3 regions of the Streptomyces sp. NPDC053431 genome follow, and region 2 is predicted to be linked to each of the others. Evidence: riboswitches for the same ligand, from Rfam matches in the RefSeq annotation. Region 2 holds a riboswitch; each other region holds the start of a gene.
The links. A riboswitch is a leader RNA that binds a small molecule or an ion and turns the genes downstream of it on or off. The one in region 2 is predicted to bind thiamine pyrophosphate.
Positions count from the first base shown of each region.

Region 1: it holds a riboswitch for thiamine pyrophosphate, as region 2 does, so the genes downstream of both, thiC (phosphomethylpyrimidine synthase ThiC) here and ACIGXE_RS21925 (thiamine ABC transporter substrate binding subunit) in region 2, are expected to answer to the same signal.
Region 3: it holds a riboswitch for thiamine pyrophosphate, as region 2 does, so the genes downstream of both, thiO (glycine oxidase ThiO) here and ACIGXE_RS21925 (thiamine ABC transporter substrate binding subunit) in region 2, are expected to answer to the same signal.

Region 1 covers NZ_JBITXX010000003.1:200,324-205,253, reverse strand. The annotation lists gene ACIGXE_RS10375 (SsgA family sporulation/cell division regulator) at 67-501, shown strand; gene ACIGXE_RS10370 (YibE/F family protein) at 509-1,888, opposite strand; TPP riboswitch at 1,961-2,107, shown strand; gene thiC (phosphomethylpyrimidine synthase ThiC) at 2,102-3,898, shown strand; gene ACIGXE_RS10360 (hypothetical protein) at 3,983-4,783, opposite strand.
Region 2 covers NZ_JBITXX010000009.1:106,566-111,495, forward strand. The annotation lists gene ACIGXE_RS21920 (ABC transporter permease) at 1-100, opposite strand, end outside; gene ACIGXE_RS21925 (thiamine ABC transporter substrate binding subunit) at 169-1,263, opposite strand; TPP riboswitch at 1,345-1,454, opposite strand; gene rlmN (23S rRNA (adenine(2503)-C(2))-methyltransferase RlmN) at 1,484-2,590, opposite strand; gene ACIGXE_RS21935 (phosphatidate cytidylyltransferase) at 3,003-4,106, opposite strand; gene frr (ribosome recycling factor) at 4,106-4,663, opposite strand; gene pyrH (UMP kinase) at 4,758-4,930, opposite strand, start outside.
Region 3 covers NZ_JBITXX010000001.1:941,637-946,566, forward strand. The annotation lists gene pknB (Stk1 family PASTA domain-containing Ser/Thr kinase) at 1-330, opposite strand, end outside; gene ACIGXE_RS04160 (thiazole synthase) at 431-1,225, opposite strand; gene thiS (sulfur carrier protein ThiS) at 1,231-1,566, opposite strand; gene thiO (glycine oxidase ThiO) at 1,563-2,723, opposite strand; TPP riboswitch at 2,721-2,832, opposite strand; gene ACIGXE_RS04175 (NAD(P)/FAD-dependent oxidoreductase) at 2,939-4,216, shown strand; gene ACIGXE_RS04180 (Rv2175c family DNA-binding protein) at 4,260-4,634, shown strand; gene thiE (thiamine phosphate synthase) at 4,732-4,930, shown strand, end outside.

The DNA of each region.
Region 1 (4,930 bases), on a different contig from region 2:
CCGTTTCGACCACAGCTTTTTCAGCAGCGTGTTCACACAACGGCTCCATCTACTGCGGGGTACATGATGCGCGAGACGGTTCAGGCCGAGGTCCTGATGAGCTTCCTCGTCTCCGAGGAGCTCTCCTTCCGGATCCCAGTGGAGCTGCGATACGAGACCCGCGATCCCTATGCGGTGCGGATGACCTTCCACCTTCCCGGAGACGCCCCGGTGACCTGGGCGTTCGGCCGGGAGCTGTTGCTCGACGGGATCGCCCGCCCCAGCGGCGACGGTGACGTCCACATCGCCCCGACCGATCCCGAAGCGCTGTCCGACGTGATCATCCGGCTTCAGGTCGGCGCCGACCGCGCGCTGTTCCGGGCGAGCGCGCCGCCGCTGGTCGCCTTCCTCGACCGTACGGACAAGCTCGTGCCGCTCGGTCAGGAACAGACCCTGGGTGACTTCGAGGACAGCCTGGAGGCGGCGCTCGGGCGCATCCTGGCCGAGGAGAACGCCGGCTGAGCCCGCGTCACTTCGCGCGGCGGCGGCGTCCGCCCCGGCCCGGGCGCTGCTGTCCGGCCTCCGGACGGTCGGCCGACACCACCAGCGCCGCGAGGCCGGTGGTGACCGGCACCGAGGCGACCAGACCGATCGATCCGATCAGCGTGCGGACGATCTCCTCCGCGACCAGCTCGCTGTTGGCCACCGTCCCCACGCTGCTCTGCGCGATCGAGAAGAGCAGCATCAGCGGCAGCGCCGCGCCGGCGTAGGCGAGGACCAGGGTGTTCACCACCGAGGCGATGTGGTCGCGGCCGATCCGGATGCCGGCCCGGTAGAGCGCCCGCGGCCCCATGCGGGGATCCGCCTGGTGCAGCTCCCACACCGCCGAGGTCTGGGTGACGGTCACGTCGTCGAGCACGCCCAGCGAACCGATGATGACCCCGGCGAGCAGCAGACCGGACATGTCGATCTCCGGGTAGAGCCCGTGGATGAGACCGGTGTTGTCGTCGGTGTTGCCGGTGAGCGAGGCCCAGCCGATGAAGAACGAGCCGAGCAGCCCGATCAGCAGCAGCGACACCAGCGTGCCCAGTACCGCCACCGAGGTACGGGCCGACAGGCCGTGGCACATGTAGAGCGCGATCAGCATGATCGCGCTCGCGCCGACGATGGCGACCAGCAGCGGATTCGACCCCTGGATGATCGCCGGCAGGATGAAGAAGGACAGCACCAGGAAGCTCACGGCGAGGGCGATCAGCGCCATCACGCCGCGCATCCGGCCGACGATCACCACCGCGAGCGCGAAGATGCCCGCCAGCACGTAGAGCGGCAGCTTCCGGTTCACGTCGGTGACCGAGTACTGCAGGTCGTGCGGGGCGTCGGGGGCGTACGCCACCACCACGCCCTGTCCTTCGTGGAGTTGACGGGGCGCGTCCGGCTGCACGATCTCGGTGAAGGTACGGCCCTTCTCCGGGCCGGTGGTGACCATGACGGTCGCCTTCTCGCACTGCCCCTGCTGCCCGTTGACCGCCTCCCGCCCCTCCGGGGTGGAGGTGTCGCCGGTCGGCGGGACCTGGGCGACGTTCACGTCCTTGCAGTCGACGTGCAGGACGCGGGTGACCCGGCCCTGCTCGGTCTGCCGGTCGAAACCGACGCCCGTGCGCTGGTGCGTGGGGGTGCTGCCCGGCCACAGCACCAGGAGCCCGACGACCACGGCGGTCGCGAACGGGATGAGGATCGCCGCGATGACCTTCCGCAGATGCCGGGAGACCGGTGCGGCGGGCCCGTGGCTGTGCGCATGACTGTGCCCGTGACCGTCGGTCCCGCCCCCGCGGCCCTGCCCAGGCCCGTGGTCGTGCCCGTTGCCGGGCCCGTGGTCGTGGGGATCGTGGGGCTGATGCGTCGAAGTCACCGACCGATCATCGCAAGAACACTCGGGGCCCCACTGTTCAGCACGGCCGACATGACGCTAGCGTGGTGGCACCTTTGCACACGCGGGAGCTCGGAGCACCGGGCTGAGAGGGCGCTGATCACCGTACGCGCGTACCGATGTACGTACGGGAGGAGGCTGCGCCGACCGCCGAACCTGTTACCGGGTAATGCCGGCGTAGGGAGATTCGGTCTCATGACCATTCAGGATGCACGCACGCCTGCCTCCGACCGGGCGGACGGCCAGAACGGCCAGGGCGAGCGCACGCCGGGTTGGCACAAGGGATACGTCGAGGGCTCCCGCCCCGACATCCGGGTGCCCGTCCGCCAGGTGCACCTCACCAACGGCAAGGACGTGACGCTGTACGACACGTCCGGTCCGTACACCGACCCGACCATCGACACCGACGTCCGGCGCGGCCTGCCGCCCCTGCGCGAGAACTGGATCATCGCGCGCGGCGACACCGAGGAGTACCCGGGCCGTCCCGTCCGCCCCGAGGACGACGGCATCAAGCACACCTCGCCCCGCGGCGGCGGGCTGAAGAACCTCGACGCGGTCTTCCCGGGCCGTCCGCGGCTGCCCCGCCGGGGCCGGGACGGCGCGGCCGTCACGCAGCTCGCGTACGCCCGCCGTGGCGAGATCACGCCGGAGATGGAGTACGTCGCGATCCGCGAGAACGTCTCCCCCGAGGTGGTACGGGAGGAGATCGCGGCCGGCCGCGCCGTGCTTCCGGCCAACGTGAACCACCCGGAGATCGAGCCGATGATCATCGGCAAGCGGTTCCTGGTGAAGGTCAACGCCAACATCGGCAACTCCGCGGTGACCTCCTCCATCGAGGAGGAGGTGGAGAAGATGACCTGGGCGACCAAGTGGGGCGCCGACACGGTCATGGACCTGTCCACCGGCCGCAACATCCACACCACCCGCGAGTGGGTGCTGCGCAACTCCCCCGTGCCGATCGGCACCGTGCCGCTCTACCAGGCCCTGGAGAAGGTCGACGGCAAGGCCGAGGAGCTGACCTGGGAGATCTACAAGGACACGGTCATCGAGCAGGCCGAGCAGGGCGTCGACTACATGACCGTGCACGCCGGCGTGCTGCTGCCGTACGTGCCGCTCACCGCCCGCCGCAAGACCGGCATCGTCTCCCGCGGCGGCTCGATCATGGCAGCCTGGTGTCTCGCGCACCACAAGGAGAACTTCCTCTACACGAACTTCGAGGAGCTCTGCGAGATCCTCGCGGCGTACGACGTCACGTACTCGCTCGGCGACGGCCTGCGGCCCGGCTCGATCGCGGACGCCAACGACGCGGCGCAGTTCGCCGAGCTGAAGACCCTGGGCGAGCTCAACACCATCGCCAAGCGCCACAACGTGCAGACGATGATCGAGGGCCCGGGTCACGTCCCGATGCACAAGATCAAGGAGAACATCGACCTCCAGCAGGAGATCTGCGAGGAGGCGCCGTTCTACACGCTCGGCCCGCTGACCACGGACGTCGCCCCGGCGTACGACCACATCACCTCGGGCATCGGCGCGGCGATGATCGCCTGGTGGGGCACGGCGATGCTCTGCTACGTCACGCCCAAGGAGCACCTGGGCCTGCCGAACAAGGACGACGTGAAGACCGGCGTCATCACGTACAAGATCGCGGCGCACGCGGCGGACCTGGCCAAGGGCCACCCGGGCGCGCAGGAGTGGGACGACGCCCTGTCCGACGCGCGGTTCGAGTTCCGCTGGGAGGACCAGTTCAACCTGGCGATGGACCCGGACACGGCGCGTGAGTTCCACGACGAGACGCTGCCGGCCGAGCCCGCGAAGACGGCGCACTTCTGCTCGATGTGCGGCCCGAAGTTCTGCTCGATGAAGATCTCGCAGGACATCCGCCGTGAGCACGGCGGCGACCTGAAGGCGGACGAGATCGAGGCGGGCATGGCCGCGAAGTCGGCCGAGTTCGCGGCGTCCGGCAACCGGGTCTACCTCCCGATGGCGGACTGAGCCCGTCCCGCCGACCGGTGGCGGCCCGCGACCCTCGGGGGAGTCGCGGGCCGTCGCCTCCGGTACCCGAGCGCCCCCTGAGGGTCACTCGGACCGTCGCTCCGGCGGGCCGAAGTCCGGGCTCGTGAAGTCGGGGCTCATGTACGTCGGGCGGGGTGCCGGATCGCCCGCGTTGGGGCTGGTGAAGTCCGGGCCGCTGTACCCGACCTTCGGTATGCGGCCGGCCGGGGGCGGCGTCGACCGCTCCCTCTGCGGCGGTACGGCGAGGGCGTCGCGGAGAAAGGGCAGGATCCCGCGCTCCAGGAGCGCCTGGCACCAGGCCGCCCTGGCGCGCGCCAACTCGTCGTCGGGGCCCGGGGCATGGACCTCCGTCGCGCTGTTGCGCAGGGCGGTGACCAGCAGTCCGGCCGCCGCGCAGAGCAGACCGGCCGCGCCGACGGCGCCGAAGAAGAGGCCCGCGGTGAGCAGGGTGTCGGCGAAGGCGGGTGCCGGGTCCAGCATCTTCAGGACCGCGCCGACCAGCAGGAAGATCACCGCCGCCGTGCCCGCGAGGATCGGGGCGAGGACGGTGACGACCGCGACGGCGCCCGCGCCGGCCACGGCGCCGGCCTCGACCGGCACCTCGGTCGCACCGCTCGCCATGGCGCTGCCCGCCGAGCGGACCTGCTCACGGACCTTCACGAAGTGGTCGTACTCGACCGCGGCGGCGGTCGTGATCAGGGCTGTCGCGTTCAGCGCCATCGCGCGCAGCTGGGTGGTGGTGAGCCTGGTTCCGACCTCGGCGAGATCCGGGCGGTCGTGTGCGGTGCGCAGTGCGTCGTCGAGGACCCGCTCGAACTCGGCGCGGTCCTCGGTCAGCAGGTGCGGAGCCACGTTCATGTGCATCCCCCGATGCTCCGTAAGGGCCGGAACCGGCCGCGGGGAACGGCAGGTCGGGCGGAAACGGAGGAGAGCCTGCTACGGATGAGCCGATGGTATTGCGGTAACGGCACGCGGTGACAGGGTGTTTCGGGAAATCGCCTTCCCCGGATG
Region 2 (4,930 bases):
GGCCGAGCTCCCAGTGCCCCTCCGGCCTGAGCCCGCGCTCGACGATCGAGACGACGGGCCAGGCGAAGAAGACCGCGAAGAACGCGACCGGCAGCACCATGAGGGCCGGCCGCGCCACCGCACCCCGGCGGTCCGCGCGGACGCGGACCGCCGGGGTGCCTTCCCGGCCTACTTCAGGACGAGCGAGGTCCACTGCTCGATCCACTGGTCGCGGTTCTGGGCGATCTTGTCGGGCGCCATGGTCTCCGGCTTGTCGATCACCACGCCGTGCTTGGTGAACAGCTCCGGCAGGGTGGCGTCGTTGGCGACCGGGTTGACGAACATCTGCAGCGGCATGTCGTCCTGGAACTTCTTGGAGATCAGGAAGTCGATCAGCGCCTTGCCGCCCTCGGGGTTCTTCGCCCCGTTCAGGAGGCCGGCGAACTCGGTCTGCCGGAAGCAGGTGCCGGTGGACACACCGGTCGGGGCCACCTTGGGCTGCGGCTGCGCGTAGAGCACCTCGACCGGCGGGGAGGAGGCGTACGAGACGACGAGCGGACGGTCGCCCTTGGCCTGCTTGCCGCCGGCCGACCCGGAGAACTCCTGGTTGTAGGCGAGCTCCCAGCTGTCGACGGTCTTCACGCCGTTGGCCTTGAGCTTCTTCCAGTAGTCCGGCCAGCCGGCGTCGCCGTACTTCGCGGCCGTACCCAGCAGGAAGCCCAGGCCCGGGGAGGAACGCTCGGGGTTCTCGACGACGAGCAGATCCTTGTACGCCGGCTCGGCCAGGTCGTCGAAGGTCTGCGGCGGGGCCAGCTTCTTGTCGGCGAAGTACTTCTTGTCGTAGTTGACGCAGATGTCGCCGGTGTCGATCGGGGTGACCCGGTGCTCCTTGTCGAGCTGCAGCGCCGCCGGCACCCGCTCCAGGCCCTTGGCCTCGTACGGCGTGAAGATGCCGTTGTCGAGGGCGCGGGACAGCAGGGTGTTGTCGACGCCGAAGAAGACGTCGCCCTGCGGGGAGCCCTTGGTCAGGATCTCCTTGTTGACGGCCTCGCCGGCGTCGCCGCTCTTGAGGACCTTGACCGTGAAGCCGGTCTGCCGGGTGAACTCCGCCAGCACCTCCTTGGAGGCGTTGAAGGAGTCGTGGCTGACCAGGGTCACGGTCTTCGGCGCGGGCGACGCGCCGTCGGCCTTGTCCTTGCCGCCGTTCCCGCCGCCGCAGGCGGCGAGGGTGGTGACGCCGAGCGCCGCGACGAGCGCGGCGGCGGCGGCCTTCTTGGTGGTCACGTGGACTTCCTCCTGGGTGTGACCAGGAAGAGACGCGGCCCTGCCCGCGTCCGGGCGGCGGACGCGGGCAGGGCGCAACAGCTCGAGGTACGACCGAACTTCCTACCCAGAATGACCTGGGCGAGGTTCAGAGGGTCTGCGGCCTGACGGTGCCGCACTCTCAGCGCTGTGGCGCTCCCCTGTCGGAATATGCAGATGTGTTCGAGCTCAGACTACAAGGTCAGCGTTCGGCGGCGGCCAGCTGTCCACAGGCGCCGTCGATCTCCTGGCCGCGGGTGTCGCGGACGGTGACGGGCACGCCGTGGGCGGCGATGGCCTCGACGAACGCCTTCTCGTCCTCGGGACGGGACGCGGTCCACTTGGAGCCGGGCGTCGGGTTCAGCGGGATCAGGTTGACGTGCACCCGCTTGCCCTTGAGCAGCCGGCCGAGGAGGTCCCCGCGCCAGGCCTGGTCGTTGATGTCGCGGATCAGGGCGTACTCGATGGAGATCCGGCGGCCCGACTTCTCCGCGTACTCCCAGGCCGCGTCGAGGACCTCGCGGACCTTCCAGCGCGTGTTCACCGGCACCAGCGTGTCCCGCAGCTCGTCGTCCGGCGCGTGCAGCGAGACGGCGAGCCGGCACTTGAAGCCCTCGTCGGCGAACCGCAGCATCGCCGGCACCAGACCGACCGTGGACACGGTGATGCCGCGCTGCGACAGACCGAGCCCGTCCGGCTCGGGGTCCGTCAGCCGCCGGATCGCGCCGACGACCCGCTTGTAGTTGGCGAGCGGCTCGCCCATGCCCATGAAGACGATGTTGGACAGCCGCGCGGGCCCGCCGGGCACCTCGCCGTCCCGCAGGGCACGCATGCCGTCGACGATCTGGTGCACGATCTCGGCGGTCGACAGGTTCCGGTCGAGCCCGGCCTGCCCGGTGGCGCAGAACGGACAGTTCATGCCGCAGCCCGCCTGCGAGGAGATGCACATGGTCACCCGGTCCGGGTAGCGCATGAGCACCGACTCCACGAGGGTGCCGTCGTGCAGCCGCCACAGCGTCTTGCGGGTGGTGTCGTCGTCACAGGAGACGTGCCGCACCACCGACATCAGATCGGGCAGCAGCTCCCCCGCGAGCTTCTCGCGCGAGGCGGCCGGGATGTCGGTCCACTCCGCGGGGTCGTGCGCGTACCGCGCGAAGTAGTGCGTGGACAGCTGCTTGGCGCGAAACGGCTTCTCGCCGATCGCGGCGACCGCCTCCTTGCGCTCGGCGGGCGAGAGGTCGGCGAGGTGCCGCGGCGGCTGCTTGGCTCCGCGCGGGGCGACGAAAGTGAGTTCTCCGGGCTTGGGCATGGTGCTACCAGTGTCGCAGACGGAAGCCGGTGGGCCGGGGCAGAAGCTTGTGAGGTGTCCGTTACCGCCGCTCGGGCGCGTCTCAGGTCACTTCGGACAGCCCGGAGACGGCTCGGTGACTCCGCCGCGGGCTCTGCCCTTTCCACGATCCGCCGACCGGGAGGGGCCGGCAAGGGCCGCGAAGCCGGAGGCCCTGGCGACCGGCGGCGGCTCGCCCGACGGCGCGACGTCCTGCCCCGCCGGGCAGACCCCGCCTCCGGGAAAGGCGCGCCCGCCGGATCGGCCGATCGGCGACTCACTCGAACCTGGATCAACCCCGACCGCTGACCCGCCGGGCGGAACGGGAAAGGGCCCCCGGGCCGGCACCTGACGTGCCGGGCCGGGGGCCCTTCCGTGCAACCGGGAGATCCGCTCAGCCGCTGCCCACGAACGCCACCAGCAGCAGCCACACCACCGGCGCCGTCGGCAGCAACGAGTCCAGCCGGTCCATGATGCCGCCGTGGCCCGGCAGCAGCGTGCCCATGTCCTTGATGCCGAGATCACGCTTGATCATCGACTCGCCCAGGTCACCCAGGGTCGCGCTGGCCGCGACCGCGAGACCCAGCAGGAGGCCCTGCCACCAGCTGCCGTCGTCGATCAGGAACTCCATGCACAGCGCACCCGCCGCCATCGCGAACGCCACCGCGCCGACCAGGCCCTCCCGCGTCTTGCCGGGGCTGATCCGCGGCGCCAGCTTGTGCTTGCCGAAACGCCAGCCCACCGCGTACGCCCCCGTGTCGCTGACCACCGTCAGCACCAGGAAGGTCAGCACCCGCTCCGGACCGTCGTCGGCCGTCAGCAGCATCGCCACGAAGGTCGCCAGGAACGGCACGTAGAACGCGGCGAAGACACCCGCCGTTACGTCCTTCAGATAGCCCTCGGGCGGCTCCGTCATACGCCACACGAGCACCGCGAGCGCCGTGAGCGCCATCGCCACCCACGCGCCCTCCGCGCCCCGCACGTAACCGGCGACCACCATCGCCGCGCCACCGACCGCGAGCGGCACCAGCGGAGCCTTGATCCCCTTGCGCTCCTGGAGACGGGACGTGAGCTCCCACAGGCCGACGACCACGGCGACCGCGATGACACCGACGAACGCGGGCTTCCAGATGAACAACGACGCGATGATGACGGCGCCGAGCCCCAGGCCGACCCCTATCGCCGCGCCCAGGTCACGACCCGCGCTCTTCTTCTGCCGAGGCTTCTGCCGAGGCGAAGGCGCGGGCTGGGACGGGCTGGACATGGGCTCCTGCGGGTGCTCGTGCGGCGTCTCGTCACGGAACAGGGGACCACTCGGCTGAGCGGCCCCCCGGTCGTGATCGTCCTGGTTGTCGCCGGCGGGAACGTCGGACACGATGGGCATGGGCCGAGTCTGCGCCGCCTGCCGCCCTTCGTAGGCGGGACCCGCCGGGGCAGGCCCCTGGTCGGGTCCCCCGAAGCCGGTTCCGGCCGGGGCCCCCCAGGAAGAGTCGTTCATCAGACCTCGAGCAGCTCGGCTTCCTTGTGCTTCAGCAGCTCGTCCACCTGCGCCACGTACTTCGCGGTGGTGTCGTCGAGCTCCTTCTCGGCACGGCGGCCCTCGTCCTCGCCGACCTCGCCGTCCTTGACGAACTTGTCGATGGTCTCCTTGGCCTTGCGGCGCACGGAGCGGATCGAGATCTTGGAGTCCTCGGCCTTGCCCTTGGCGACCTTGATGTACTCGCGGCGGCGCTCCTCGGTCAGCTCCGGGAACACCACACGGATGATGTTGCCGTCGTTGCTCGGGTTGACGCCGAGGTCCGAGTCGCGGATGGCCTGCTCGATGTTGCGCAGCGCGCTCTTGTCGAACGGGGTCACCACGGCCATGCGCGGCTCCGGCACCGAGAACGACGCCAGCTGGTTGATGGGGGTGATGGCACCGTAGTAGTCCGCCACGATCTTGTTGAACATCGCCGGGTGCGCACGGCCCGTGCGGATCGCGGCGAAGTCCTCCTTGGCGACCACGACGGCCTTCTCCATCTTCTCCTCGGCCTCGAGGAGGGTCTCTTCGATCACCACTTGCTCCTGCGTGTCGTCGCGTTGTGTCCTGCACGGTGTACGACCGGCAGGGCTCTGTCCATCCCCCTCGCGGGGCGGTTCCCGGTTCGGGTCAGGCCCGGGTGCCCTGGTCGCTCACGAGAGTGCCGATCTTCTCACCCTTCACCGCGCGCGCGATATTGCCCTCGGCGAGCAGTTCGAAGACGAGGATCGGCAGGTTGTTGTCGCGGCACAGGGTGATGGCGGTGGCGTCGGCGACCTTGAGGTCGCGGGAGAGCACCTCGC
Region 3 (4,930 bases), on a different contig from region 2:
GCGCTCGCGCAGCACGTCACGCAGGGTGCACCCGGCGACGTACTCCATAGCGAGGTACACGTACGCCCCGTCCGCGCCCTGGTCGAAGACCCCGACGACATTGGGGTGGGCCAGGCGGGCGACGGACTTGGCCTCGCGCATGAAGCGCTCCACGAACGCCGCGTCCGTGGCGAGGTCCGGGTGCATCACCTTGAGCGCGAGCTCCCGGTCGAGCCGGGTGTCCACGGCCCGGTAGACCGTGGCCATCCCGCCGACGGCGATACGCGCGTCGACGCGGTAGCGGCCGTCGAGCAGCCGCCCGACGAGGGGGTCCTGAAGGGTCGTGTCCACGGCGTCGAGTCTACGAGTGCCCGCACCCGGCCCCCGCCCGTCGCCCCGGGACTGCAGCCCAGCTGTGACGCGGGTCGCGGTCCCGGGAGGCGCGGGGCGCTCAGAACGCCGGGCGCTCCGGATCCAGACGGGCGCGGCCCTCCCGGGGCGAGGAGGCCTCCGCGAAATGGCGGCGCGGGATGCGGCCCGCGCGGTGGGCGAGGCGGCCCGCCTCGACCGCGTGGCGCATGGCCTCCGCCATGAGGACCGGTTCCTGGGCGCGGGTCACCGCGGAGGCGAGCATCACCGCCGCGCAGCCCAGCTCCATGGCCAGCGCCGCGTCCGAGGCCGTCCCGGCCCCGGCGTCCAGGATCACCGGCACCCCGGCCCGCTCCACGATCAGCTGGAAGTTGTGCGGGTTGCGGATGCCGAGGCCGGAGCCGATCGGCGAGCCCAGCGGCATGATCGCCGCGCAGCCGACGTCCTCCAGCTTCTGGGCGACGACCGGGTCGTCGTTCGTGTACGGGAGGACGACGAAGCCCTCGTCGACGAGGGTCTCCGCCGCGTCGAGCAGCTCCACCGGATCCGGCAGCAGCGTCCGCTCGTCGGCGATGACCTCCAGCTTGATCCAGTTCGTGCCCAGGGCCTCCCGGGCCAGCCGGGCCGTGAGCACCGCCTCGCCGGCCGTGAAGCAGCCCGCGGTGTTCGGCAGCACGCGGATGCCGAGCCGCTCCAGGACCGACAGGACCGAGCCGCGCACCCCGGGGTCCAGCCGGCGCATGGCGACCGTGGTCAGCTCCGTACCGCTCGCGACGAGGGAGCGTTCGAGCACGTCGAGGCTGGGCGCCCCGCCCGTGCCCATGATCAGGCGGGACGAGAACTCGGTGCCGCCGAGCAGCAGGACGTCGTCGGACATCGCGCTCAGCCTCCCTGCACCGCGGTCAGGACCTCGACCCGGTCGCCCTCGCCGAGCACGGTCGTCGCCCACTCGCCCCGTGGCACCACGGTCTCGTTGAGCGCGGCGGCCACGCCGGAGGGCGCCTGGGTGAGGGTCGCCACGAGGTCGGCGAGCGAGACGGGGCCGGTCAGCGTCCGGGCCTCGCCGTTCACGGAGACGTTGACGGAGACGTTGACGGAGGCGCCGGCGGAGACGTGGGCGGAGGCGTGCGCGGAGGCGTGCGCGGAGTCGGGGTCGGCGGAGTCGGTCGCGGACCCGCTGCCGGGGGCGTTCGGGGGCTGGTTCAGGGGGGCGTTCATGCGTGCTCCAGGTGCGCGGGGGAGAAGCGGCGGGCGGTGAAGGCGCGGGCCTCCTCCGGCAGCGTGCCGGTGGTCAGCGCGTCCGCCATGACGTCGCCGGTGACGGGGGTCAGCAGGACCCCGTTGCGGTAGTGGCCGGTGGCCAGGTGCAGCCCGGGCAGGGCGCTGGGGCCGAGCAGCGGCGCGTTGTCGGGGGATCCGGGCCGCAGCCCGGCGCGGGTCTCGGTGAGCGGCAGCTCGGTGATGCCGGGCACCAGCTCGTGCGCGTCGCGCAGCAGCTCGTACACCCCGCCGGCGGTGACGGTGGTGTCCCAGCCGAGCTCCTCGCTGGTGGCGCCCACGACCAGCTCGCCGTTCTCGCGCGGCACGAGGTAGACGTGACTGCCGCGGACGACCGCGCGGACGGTCCGGGAGAGGAACGGGGCGTACGCGGGCGGCACCCGCAGCCGCAGCACCTGCCCCTTCACCGGCCGCACCGGCGGCAGCACCTCCGCCGGCACGCCGTCGAGCCGGCCGCTCAGGCTGCCCGCGGCCAGCACCACCTGGTCGGCGGCCAGTTCGATGCCGTCGGCGAGGGACGCGCCGCGGGCCCGGTCCCGTACCACCGTCAGGCGCTCCGCCAAGGCCCGGTGGAAGACCACCCCGGCCCGCTCGCAGGCCGTCACCAGGGCGTCGGCGAGCCGGCGCGGGTCGACCTGGTGGTCGCCGTCCACGCGCAGTCCGCCGCGCACGCCCGGCGCCAGCATGGGCTCCAGGCGGCGGCACTCGCGGCCGTTCAGCCACTCCGAGGCAAGCCCGCAGCGGGTCTGCAGGGCGTGCAGTTCCCGCAGGTGGGCCCGGTCGTCGGCGTCGAGCGCCACGGCGAGGGTGCCGCAGGCGCGGTAGCCCACGTCGTGACCGGCGGCCTCGGTGAGCTCGGCGACGAAGCCGGGATAGCGGCGGGCGGACTCGAGGTTGAGCCCGAGCAGGGTCTCCTCGCCGTAGTGGAGTTCGGTGACGGCGGCGAGCATGCCCGCCGCCACCCGGGCGGCCCCGCCGCCCGGTTCGGGGTCGGCCACGGCGGTGCGCAGTCCGCGCTGCGCGGCCCGCCAGGCCGTGACCAGGCCGATGATGCCGCCCCCGATGACGAGAACGTCGGATGTGCGTGTACGCGACATGGGCGTCCAGCCCCTCCCTTCGCCGGCATGACCCGGATCAGGTTCGTACGGTCGGAGGCCGGACAGCCTCCCTCTCAGCCCGGTCGTCCGGGCTCCCGCGAGTGCTTTACGGCGGCCAGACTAACCGCCGCGGGGGGAGCGCCACAGACCCCACCCTTCCTGACGATCCGTCAGATGCGTAAGGTGGTCCGGTGAGCGAGCGGAGGCGGACACAGGTGAGCGAGCAGCAGCAGGCACCGGCGGACGAGCGGCGGACACCCGGCCCGGCCGGAGGACACGTCGTGATCGTGGGCGCCGGGATGGCGGGCGTCCAGACCGCCGTCGCCCTCCGCGAACAGGGCTTCACCGGACCCGTCACCCTCATCGGCGCCGAGCCCCACCAGCCCTACGACCGCCCGCCGCTCTCCAAGGCGGTCCTCCTCGGCAAGGCCGAGGACTCCGCCTTCGACGTCGACTTCGCGGCCCTCGACGTCGAGCTCCGCCTCGGCGTCGAGGTCACCGGCCTGCGCGCCGCCGACCACGAGATCGACACCGAGGCCGGCCCCGTCCCGTACGGCACCCTCGTCGTCGCCACCGGCGCCCACCCGCTCACCCTGCCCGGCAGCGAGGGCGTCCCCGGCGTCCACCTGCTGCGCACCCTCGACGACGCCGCCCGCCTCAAGCCCGTCCTGGAGAGCCGCCACGACATCGTCGTCGTCGGCGCCGGCTGGATCGGCGCCGAGTTCGCCACCGCCGCGCGCCAGGCCGGCTGCGCCGTCACGGTCGTCGAGGCCGCCGACCGCCCGCTCGCCGGCGCCCTGCCCGCCGAGGTCACCGCCCCCATGGGCGCCTGGTACGCGGAGAGCGGCGCCGAACTCCGGCTCCACGCGCGCGTGGAGCACGTCGAGGAGGGCCGGGTGGTCCTCACCGCCGACTCCACGGACTTCGGCGCCACCGGCGCGCCGCGCGAACTGCCCGCCGACGCCGTCGTCGTCGGCATCGGCGCCCGCCCCGCCACCGGCTGGCTGGAGGACTCCGGCGTCGCCCTCGACCCGAGCGGCGCGCTCACCGCCGACGACCACCTGCGCACCTCGCTGCCCGACGTCTACGCCGTCGGCGACTGCGCCTCCTTCCCCTCCGCCCGCTACGGCGAGCGGCTCCTCGTGCACCACTGGGACAACGCCCTCCAGGGGCCCCGCACCGTCGCGGCCGACATCCTCGGCGCGCCCGGCACGCCCTACGACCCGGTGCCCTACTTCTGGTCCGAGCAGTTCGGCCGCTTCGTGCAGTACGCCGGTCACCACGGCGTCGCCGACACCCTGCTCTGGCGCGGCGACCCCGCCGACGAGGCCTGGAGCGTGCTGTGGCTGCGCGAGGACGCGCTCGTCGCGCTGCTCGCCGTCGGCCGGCCCCGCGACCTCGCCCAGGGGCGCAGGCTGATCGAGCAGGCGGCGCCCCTCGACCCGGCGAAGGCCGCCGACCCCTCCGTACCCCTGAAGGCGGCAGTCCGGTAGGGCCCGACTACCGACTGTCAGTCCGGGATGGCACGCTTGTCCCGTGACCGAGATTGACGCAAAGATCGATGCTCTCGTCCCCGCCTGGCTCTACCTCCCCGACGTCGCGGAAATGCTCGACGTCGAGGTGACCCGCGTGCGGCAGCTGGTCAAGGAGGGCCAGCTCATCGCCGTCCGCCGTGAAGTGCGCCCCGGCGAGAAGATCCTCCAGGTGCCGGCCGCCTTCATCCAGGACGGCAAGGTGGTCAAGGGCCTCACCGGGACCCTGACCCTTCTGCGGGACGACGGCTTCAGCGACGAAGAGATGCTGGAGTGGCTCTTCACTCCCGACCCGACCCTGCCCGGCACCCCCGCGCAGGCCCTCGGCGAGAATCGCGGCACGGAGGTGAAGCGCCGCGCCCAGGCGCTCGCCGTCTGACGCACGCCCGCCGAGCAGTCCCACAGCACCCAAGGGTGCCGGGCCGGTCCCTCGTGGCCGGCCCGGCACCGGCACCACCCACCAGGGGGGAACGATCATGTCCACGCCTCGCGCACAGCTCGCCGACGCCCGGCTCTACCTGTGCACCGACGCCCGGAAGCGCCAGGGCGACCTGCCCGCGTTCCTCGACGCCGTCCTCTCCTCAGGCGTGGACATCGTGCAGCTCCGCGACAAGGGCATGGAGGCCGGCGAGGAGCTGGAGCACCTGGCCGTCCTCGCCGACGCCTGCCGCCGCC